Saccharophagus degradans 2-40: one gene and its partner. The protein of the gene in region 2 interacts with the protein of the main gene of each other region in a pairwise test. Links are inferred from orthologs where the notes say so. Each region holds a gene or a part of one and is shown on either strand. Other genes may lie near its edges.

What was found. The genes of interacting proteins can lie anywhere in the genome.
Region 1: the proteins of ftsB (region 2) and SDE_RS04490 interact in binary tests that used the Escherichia coli proteins (3 or more experiments, as listed by UniProt). The link is inferred for Saccharophagus degradans 2-40 from one-to-one orthologs.

Annotation. Positions count from the first base shown.
Region 1 is NC_007912.1:1,104,028-1,108,056, reverse strand. What follows is about bases 1,097-4,029. They hold SDE_RS04490 (cell division protein FtsQ/DivIB), read right to left. Parts: upstream 3,026-4,029; coding sequence 2,168-3,025; downstream 1,097-2,167. Other genes in these bases: murC (UDP-N-acetylmuramate--L-alanine ligase), read right to left, coding at 3,998-4,029; SDE_RS04485 (D-alanine--D-alanine ligase), read right to left, coding at 3,034-3,978; ftsA (cell division protein FtsA), read right to left, coding at 1,097-2,136. Also shown: cell division protein FtsZ, read right to left, coding at 1-816; more of ftsA, read right to left, coding at 907-1,096. UniProt on the Escherichia coli protein: Essential cell division protein. May link together the upstream cell division proteins, which are predominantly cytoplasmic, with the downstream cell division proteins, which are predominantly periplasmic. May control correct divisome assembly.
Region 2 is NC_007912.1:1,596,386-1,601,415, reverse strand. The notes cover bases 2,121-4,956. They hold ftsB (cell division protein FtsB), read right to left. Parts: upstream 3,772-4,956; coding sequence 3,469-3,771; downstream 2,121-3,468. Other genes in these bases: eno (phosphopyruvate hydratase), read right to left, coding at 3,956-4,956; ispD (2-C-methyl-D-erythritol 4-phosphate cytidylyltransferase), read right to left, coding at 2,611-3,387; ispF (2-C-methyl-D-erythritol 2,4-cyclodiphosphate synthase), read right to left, coding at 2,141-2,608. In the rest of the region: SDE_RS06565 (DUF368 domain-containing protein), read right to left, coding at 1-262; SDE_RS06560 (protein-L-isoaspartate(D-aspartate) O-methyltransferase), read right to left, coding at 263-904; tRNA pseudouridine(13) synthase TruD, read right to left, coding at 1,073-2,062; more of eno, read right to left, coding at 4,957-5,030. UniProt on the Escherichia coli protein: Essential cell division protein. May link together the upstream cell division proteins, which are predominantly cytoplasmic, with the downstream cell division proteins, which are predominantly periplasmic.

The DNA of each region.
Region 1 (4,029 bases), 490 kb from region 2 along the record:
AGACAAGTCCATACCGGCGGTAATGTTAACCAAAATACCTTTGGCACCGTGCAAGTTAACGTCTTCAAGTAACGGGCTGCGAATAGCCGCTTCTGCTGCTTCACGCGCGCGGTTTTCACCTTTTGCGTAGCCGCTACCCATCATCGCCATTCCCATTTCAGACATAACTGTACGTACATCTGCAAAATCGACGTTGATCATACCAGGGCGAATAATTAAATCTGCAATACCTTGCACCGCGCCAAGCAATACATTGTTTGCAGCTTTAAATGCATCTAACAAACTGGTTGCTTTACCTAACACAGAAAGTAGCTTTTCGTTAGGAATAGTGATTAAAGAATCCACGCGATCCTGTAATTGCTTAATACCTTCTTCTGCGATAGCCAATCGTTTTTTACCTTCAAATGGGAAAGGCTTAGTGACGATAGCAACGGTTAAAATACCTAACTCGCGCGCGACTTCTGCAACAACTGGTGCACCACCTGTACCAGTACCACCGCCCATACCTGCGGTAATGAATACCATATCTGCACCGCTTAATACTTCGGCGATGCGCTCGCGATCTTCCATTGCAGCTTGGCGACCAATTTCTGGATTTGCGCCAGCGCCCAAACCTTTAGTAATGGCATTACCCAACTGTAATACAGTGCGCGCATCTACATCTTTCAACGCTTGGGCGTCAGTATTTGCGCAAATAAATTCTACACCTTCCACAGAGTTGTCGATCATGTGCTTAACAGCGTTACCGCCGCCGCCGCCAACGCCAACCACCTTAATAACAGCGTTTTGTGGAATGTTATCTACTAGTTCAAACATAATTGTGTTCCCCTTTTTCCTTACTCTTGCGAGTGTTAAATCAACAGCAGGGTGGGTCTACCCTGCCGCATGATATCTATTAAATTTGTTTTAAAAATTGCGCTGAAACCAAGATTTCAAACGACTAACTGCACTTTCTCCTGACGGAGTAGAGTGAGCTCTTTCACCTTTTTGTTGTTCCGCCCCGTATAGCAACAAGCCAACGCCGGTTGAATATATTGGGTTAGTTACAATATCTTTTAAGCCTTTCACACCTTGAGGCGCGCCCAAGCGCACAGGCATATGGAAAATCTCTTCAGCCAAATCAACCACGCCCTCCATTTTGGAGGTGCCGCCAGTTAACACAATGCCGGCTGCAACCATATCTTCAAACCCACTGCGACGAAGCTCTGCTTGTACAAGCGTAAACAATTCGTCATAACGCGGCTCCACAACTTCAGCCAAAGCTTGGCGAGATAAGTCCCTCGCGGGTCTATCGCCAACACTCGGCACTTTTATTGTTTCTTCGGCGCCGGTTAATTTTGCCAGCGCACACGCGTATTTAATTTTTATTTCCTCGGCATATTGCGTAGGCGTGCGCAACGCCATTGCAATATCGTTCGTCACTTGGTCCCCTGCAATGGGGATAACGCCCGTATGGCGAATCGCACCCTCGGTAAAGATAGCGATATCGGTTGTACCGCCACCTATATCGACCATACATACACCGAGCTCTTTTTCGTCGTCGGTAAGCACTGCATAACTTGAAGCCAGCTGCTCCAAAATAATATCTTCTACTTCAAGGCCGCAGCGACGAATACACTTCTCAATGTTTTGCGATGCATTTACGGCGCAAGTTACCAAATGCACTTTGGCTTCTAAACGTACACCAGACATGCCTAGCGGCTCTTTAACGCCTTCTTGTTCATCAATTAAATATTCTTGCGGCAGAATATGTAATATGCGCTGATCGGCAGGAATAGCCACGGCCTGTGCAGCGTCAATAACGCGATCTAAATCCTGCGCGAATACTTCGCGATCTTTAATTGCAACAATACCGTGCGAATTCAAGCTGCGAATATGATTACCAGCAATACCGGCGTATACCGAGTGGATAGAGCAGCCAGCCATCAATTCAGCCTCTTCAATAGCGCGCTGAATGCTTTGCACCGTGGATTCAATATTCACCACCACGCCTTTTTTCAGGCCTACCGATTTATGCGAGCCAATACCAACTATCGATAGTTCGCCTTCGGCTGATATCTCCCCGACAATCGCAACAACCTTAGACGTTCCGATATCTAGGCCGACAATCATTTTGCCCCCGTTTGCATTTGCCATTTTTTAAAACCCTACCCGTTTACTTAAATCTTTAATGTGTTGCGCTCACTATTTTGGTTGACTCGGTATCTTCGTACCACTCAACAGCCAGCCCACTTTCGTAACGCAAATCCACTCGTTTAATTTTGTGCTTCACTCCTGCCAAATGTTTTTCGTACACAAGCAAAAAGTTTTGTAATTTTACTGTTACTTCATCCTGGCCCAGCACTAACAACATACTGTTATCTAACACCAACTCCCACGAGCGTTTACTATCTACTTGCACCCCTTTTAAGTTTAGGCCACGACTAGCAAGAAGCCTTGCCATTTCCAAATAAGTTTTCGCAATTTCGTTACTTAAATGTTCATCGCCAAACAATAACGGCAAATTTTCTAACGACTCGTTATTATCAACATGGATTAACGCACCGTATTGATTAATAAAACCACTGTTACCCCATCTCGCAATAGGTTTTTGCTCTATAACAGTTATAACTAAACCATCTGGCCACACCCGTTGCAGCCGCACGTCGTACACCCATGGGTCGGCTTCAACTTTTTGTTTGATTTCAACCAGGTTCAAATCAACAAAGTTGCCATTTAACGATTCAGAAACAATGCTCTGAATACGCTCTTTTGCCAAAAACTCAAACTCACCTTTAATACTAATATTTGCTAAAGGTTTGTTTGCTACACCTTGCACTTCGGCGCGCAACGCCAACCAATCAACTTGCGCAACCAACCATATACATGCGCAAGGCAACACTAACCACTTGGCTGTATTTGCAAGCCACCGCCTCACCCTGCCGGGCTCGCCAGCTACGGGCTTGCGTTTGGTTGTAGAAACTGCCCCACGCGTTTTTTTCGACGGTTTAGGTGGCAGTTTTTTTGTTATGCGACTACCGGTCATTGCCACGTTTATACCAATGTCTGCGCAAGAATTTCTAAAACCAATTCATTAAATTCTATACCCGACTGCCGAGCTGCCATTGGAACCAAACTGTGATCGGTCATACCGGGTACGGTATTTACTTCCAACAAATAAAAATTACCTGCTTCATCCTGCATAAAATCAACGCGCCCCCAACCTTTACATCCCACGGCAGCGAAAGCTTGCTGAGCGATAGATTGAAGCTCCGCTTCTTTCTCTTGTGTAAGACCACAAGGGCAAAGATACTGAGTGGTATTGGACACATACTTTGCGTCGTAATCGTAAAAAACGTGATCAGTTTTTAATCCTATTGCCGGCAATGCAACACCGTTTAATACCGCAACGGTAAACTCTCGCCCAACAATTCGACGCTCAACTAATACCTTTGCGTCGTAGTGAGCAGCTTTTTCGTAGGCGGCTTTTAGCTCCTGCGCTGTGCTCACCACACTCATGCCAATGCTCGACCCCTCGTGTGCAGGCTTTACAAAACCTTGCCCTCCCAGAGAATCTAATACCGCTTGCCAATCACTATTTTCTACAAGCGACGCGTATTCAGGCGTTACCAAACCGACACTTTGCCAAACCTGTTTGGTTTTTAATTTGTCCATCGCCAAAGCGGAAGCGGCGTGATCGCTACCGGTGTAAGGAATAGCCAACCAGTCTAAGACTGCTTGCATTTTTCCGTCTTCACCACCGGGCCCATGCAAAGCAATAAATACACGGTCAGGAGCAAACGCTTCAATTTTCGCTATCGCATCGGCTTGCACATCTAAACCGTGCGCGTCCACGCCGCCCGCTTGCAGCGCTTGTAGCACCGCAGCACCGCTGCGCAGAGATACCTCTCGTTCAGATGACGTGCCACCAAACAGCACCAAAGTACGACCCAATGCAGCCGTATTGCCATCAAACTTTTTTACATAAGTCGTTGTCATCGTTACTGTAATTTCGCTGTTAACCTAAATTTCGTTTAGCTAATTCTTTCG
Region 2 (5,030 bases):
TAATACTAAGTAAAACACCCACAAACAATGCGGCTAAAAAATTACCGTTAACGTGTTTCCAAGCAGCAGGTATACCTTGTTTAAATAGTACTACCACGGCCTCTGGGCCGATTTTTTTAAGAGAGCCTAACAGCTCGTCATATATCCCTGTAATAAAAGCAATAGTGCCACCCGACACCCCCGGCACCACATCTGCAGCCCCCATAGCCATGCCTTTTAAGGCAATTAAGGCGTAATCCTTTTTTGTGCGCTGCTCACTCATTTAACGTGTTACTCCAGATAGTAGTGGTACAAACTTAACAGGTTCTAATTTTTGGGTTATGAATTTGTCTTCTTCGCCATCCCTTATCACTAGGGTAAGCACCTGCTCATCAGCACCCACGGGGATAACCAGCACGCCATTGTGCGCCAATTGCTGTAGCAGACTTTTAGGAATATCGCGAGGTGCCGCGGCAGAAAGAATTGCATCGAAGGGCCCCTGCTCGGGCCAACCGAAGCCGCCATCCGCGTGCTTATAGGTGACATTATTTAGCCCTAGGTGCCTTAAGCGCTGTTTTGCTTTGTCCTGCAATGGCTTAATTCGTTCCACGCTCCACACATGTTCAACGGCTTGCGCCAAAATGCAGGTTTGGTAGCCAGAGCCAGTGCCTATTTCGAGCACGCGCTTGGGGTCGCCAGCGGCACCGAGCAATATTTCGGTCATTCGGGCAACAATGTAGGGCTGGGAAAGGGTTTGGCCGAAGCCTATAGGGAGGGACGCATCTTCATAAGCGCGGTGGGAAAGCGCTTCATCTAAGAATAAATGCCGTGGCGTATTGGCTATTAACTCCAACACAAACTGACTAGTTACCCCTTGCTCGAGCAAACGCTCGACCAAACGGTCACGAGTGCGTTTAGAGGTCATCCCCACGCCTTCTAGTTTTAATCGATCCACTTCACCCTCTCGACAAAGCAAATGGGCTAGCGACTTCTGCTAAGCGCTAGCGTCCATTGATAAAGCGCGGCTAGTATAAGCACAAGCCGCGCGGCAGTTAAACAAAACCGCCGAACTATACCACAAGTTGGCGTGTTTTTAGGCTGCAGGAGGGGCGTATTGTTCTGCTGAAACGTTATTCAATAGCAATACATCACGCAACAGCGATGTTGCATATAGCCCAGGGGCCAACGACAAGCTAAGTACCAAGGCATTGTCTTGCCACTGCCACGAGAATGAACGAGGCTTAAGCACTAAATCTCTGCGCTCTTGGCTTAAACCGTTGTGCTCGAGCTTATCTCGCCATAGGTCCAAGTGGGCCAGTACTTCGTTTTCTAGCTCTAGCAATGCATCGGTCGATTTAGGTCGGCCGCGGCCCCATAGTGGGCCAGTTGGTACTTCTGCGGGGTCGCCGTCCATCGGCGCTAGCCAATTGTCTTGCTTTATTCGCTCGCTAAGCACTAGGTTAAACAGGTAGGAGCGTGCAGCAGATAAAATAATACCCTGCATGTTTTTGTTGCGAATGGGGTCTTCACCACTAAACCACGCCTGCGCACGCGCAAGGTTACCGCCATCAATACCAAAACGCTGCTCACCGAAATAATTGGGGGCACCGTTGGCCGCTACAGTTTGCAATCGCGCTTCTAGGTCATCACTTTGGCTAATATCGCGCAAAGTAATAACAAAATCGTTACATAAATGCTGACCGCGGCGCAATTTGGCGCTGTGCCGCCCTTGCTGTAATACTTCCACATTGAGCTGCGTTTTTTCGATAAAGTCAGCCCAGTCGATATCAATATTTTTACCCGGCAATTGCACGCTAAACCACTGGGTAGTTACAGCGTGACGATCCTTCAGGCCGCTAAAGCCAACCGCAACCGGCTTAACCCCCAAGTAGCGCGCCAGTTGTTTAGCAACGTATTGCGTGTTTTCGCCTGTTTTTTTAATTTGAACATATAGGTGTTCACCTTCACCGCTAAATTCAAAGCCTAGCTGCTCATCTACAATAAAATCCTCCGCTAATTGGCGGAAGGTGGCAGTCTGGGTGGGCTGCCCTTGGGCGTAGGCAAAATCTAAATTAAAACTCATTAAATTGTATTCTCTATAGCACTAGCCAATTGGCTAGAACGGTGCGGATGAAAGTGCTTTAAGTATATTTGTACAAAGCTATTTAATTAGTACGGTTGCAAGTGCGGTGATACCTTCTTTACGTCCATTAAAGCCGAGTTGCTCTGTGGTGGTGGCTTTAACGTTAATATTATCTATGTGGGTATCTAAGTCTTCTGCAATTTTTGCGCGCATATCACTAATATGCGGTGCCATTTTAGGCGCTTGTGCCACAATGGTCATATCGGCATTTACCAAACTATAGCCTTTGGCTTTTAGTTTGCTATAAACCATGCGCAGCAAAGTGCGACTGCATGCATTTTTATAGGCGCTATCGGTATCGGGGAAGTGCTTGCCAATATCCCCCAAGGCCGCTGCACCAAGCAAAGCATCGCAAAGTGCGTGTAGCAATACATCGCCATCGGAGTGCGCCACTAAACCGCGCTCGTAGGGTATAACTACACCACCTATTACTATTTTATCGCCATCCCCAAAGGCGTGAACGTCAACCCCCTGACCTATGCGCATATCTAAGTACCCTGTTTTAACTGATTCGCTAAAATTGCTTCTGCTACCAGCATATCTTCTGGCAGCGTTATTTTAATATTGTCTTTACCGTCGGCAACTAATAATACCTGCCCACCGGTTTGCTCAATTGCAGATGCCTCATCGGTTACCTCTAGCCCCGCTTGCTCGCAGTGGTTTAGCGCATTGAGTAGGCAGTGCAATTCAAAATACTGCGGCGTGTGTGCTAGCCATAACAAAGAGCGATCTACTGTTGCCTGCACTGCAGGCGCCTCGCCCTGTTCAACCGCACGTTTTACGGTATCTGCCACGGGCGCTGCCAATATTCCACCTTGGTTCGCCTGCTCACAGCTCGCCACAAGTGTTTCTATATTTTTTACATTTACACAGGGGCGTGCCGCATCGTGAACCAACACTTTTACTTCTTGGTCTTGGCCTGTGTTATTGGCAGTGTTATTGGCTATTTGTTTTGCTATATAGCTCAACCCATTTTTAACCGATTGCGCACGGCTAGCGCCGCCATTCACCACATGCAGGTTGGGAATGCTATTGCAGTTAAGGGTGGGCCAGTATTGGTCGTTTGCGTCTAGCACTAAAACGATGCCGCTTAGGTTTTCTACCTGACTTATTTTGTGAAGGGTATGCTCTAAAATGGTTTTGCCACACAGCAATAAATATTGCTTAGGGATACCAACCCCCATACGAGCACCAATGCCCGATGCGGGAATAACAGCCCAAAGCTGACGATGTTGCGAAATTGTATTTTGCTTTGGCGCGATCAAAGAAATATCTCTAGTGTAAGCTGCATTAAATTAAATAGGTTAGCGCGGGTATCACACGGCTTGCGACGAATTAAAGCACGATCATTTTTTATTTTTTTTCGTGTCTTTGTCTGTTTCGTCCACAATCATAAAAAATGTTTCGCCTTCTTTTATCATGCCCATGTCGTTGCGGGCTCTTTCTTCTATAGCATCTTTGCCTTGCTTCAATGCATCCACTTCGGCTGCTAGTAATCTGTTGCGTTCACGCAGGCGCGCGTTTTCTTCTTTCTGCTTGGCAATTTCTCTATTTAAACTCACCACGCTGGCAATACTACCCTCGCCCATCCACAGCCTATACTGGAGAGCTAAAAGCGCAACAACTAAAATAATGGCGAGCCACTTCATGAACAAACCTACCAAAAACTTACATAACAGCGCGATGCAAACAACCAGTTAGCCTGCGCCAACACACCTAAAACAAGCAGAAGCATAGCATTTTTAAGGCATGGTAAAACAAAAAAGCCGGCAATCAAGCGTTAACTTAAATTGCCGGCTTTTTATTACCTAGCCATAAATGGCATGGGCGCAATTATTTGAATTCAGCGCGGCCACGGTAAGGAGCTTTTTCACCCAATTCAGCTTCAATGCGCAACAAACGGTTGTATTTAGCAACACGGTCTGAACGAGACAAAGAACCTGTTTTAATTTGGCCCGCTGCAGTAGCCACGGCCAAATCAGCAATAGTGGTATCTTCGGTTTCGCCAGAACGGTGAGAAATAACTGCGGTGTAGCCAGCTTCTTGCGCCATTTTGATTGCGTCTAATGTTTCAGACAAAGAACCAATTTGGTTGAACTTGATAAGAATCGAGTTAGCAATGCTCTTATCAATGCCTTCTTTCAAAATTTTGGTGTTGGTAACGAACAAGTCATCACCCACTAACTGACAAGTGCTACCGATTTTCTCGGTAAGAACTTTCCAACCGTCCCAATCGCTCTCGTCCATACCGTCTTCGATAGACAAAATTGGGTACTTAGAAGCAAGTTCTGCAAGGTAATCGGCGAACTCTTCTGGAGAGAATTTTTTACCTTCGCCAGACATGTCGTATACGCCATCTTTGTAGAATTCAGATGATGCACAATCCAAGGCCAAGGTAATTTCTTCGCCCAACTTGTAACCAGCAGCTGCAACAGCTTCGGCAATGGCTTCAAGAGCGGCTTCGTTAGAAGGAAGGTTAGGAGCGAAACCACCTTCATCACCCACTGCAGTGTTTAAGCCGCGGCCAGCCAATACTTTTTTCAAGCTGTGGAATACTTCAGCACCCATGCGCAATGCTTCGGTGAAGTTTGGCGCAGATACAGGCTGAATCATGAATTCTTGAATATCAACGTTGTTATCGGCGTGCTCACCACCGTTGATGATGTTCATCATTGGCACAGGCATGGTGTATTTGCCTGGCGTGCCGTTAATGTCGGCAATGTGTGCGTACAAAGGAATACCTTTGTCTTGTGCAGCAGCTTTTGCAGCAGCCAAAGACACTGCCAAAATTGCGTTCGCACCCAAGTTAGCTTTGTTTTCGGTACCATCTGCTTTAAGCATAATGTCGTCCAACTCGCGCTGAGCGGCTACATCTTTGCCAACCAATAATGGCTTGATGGTTTCGTTG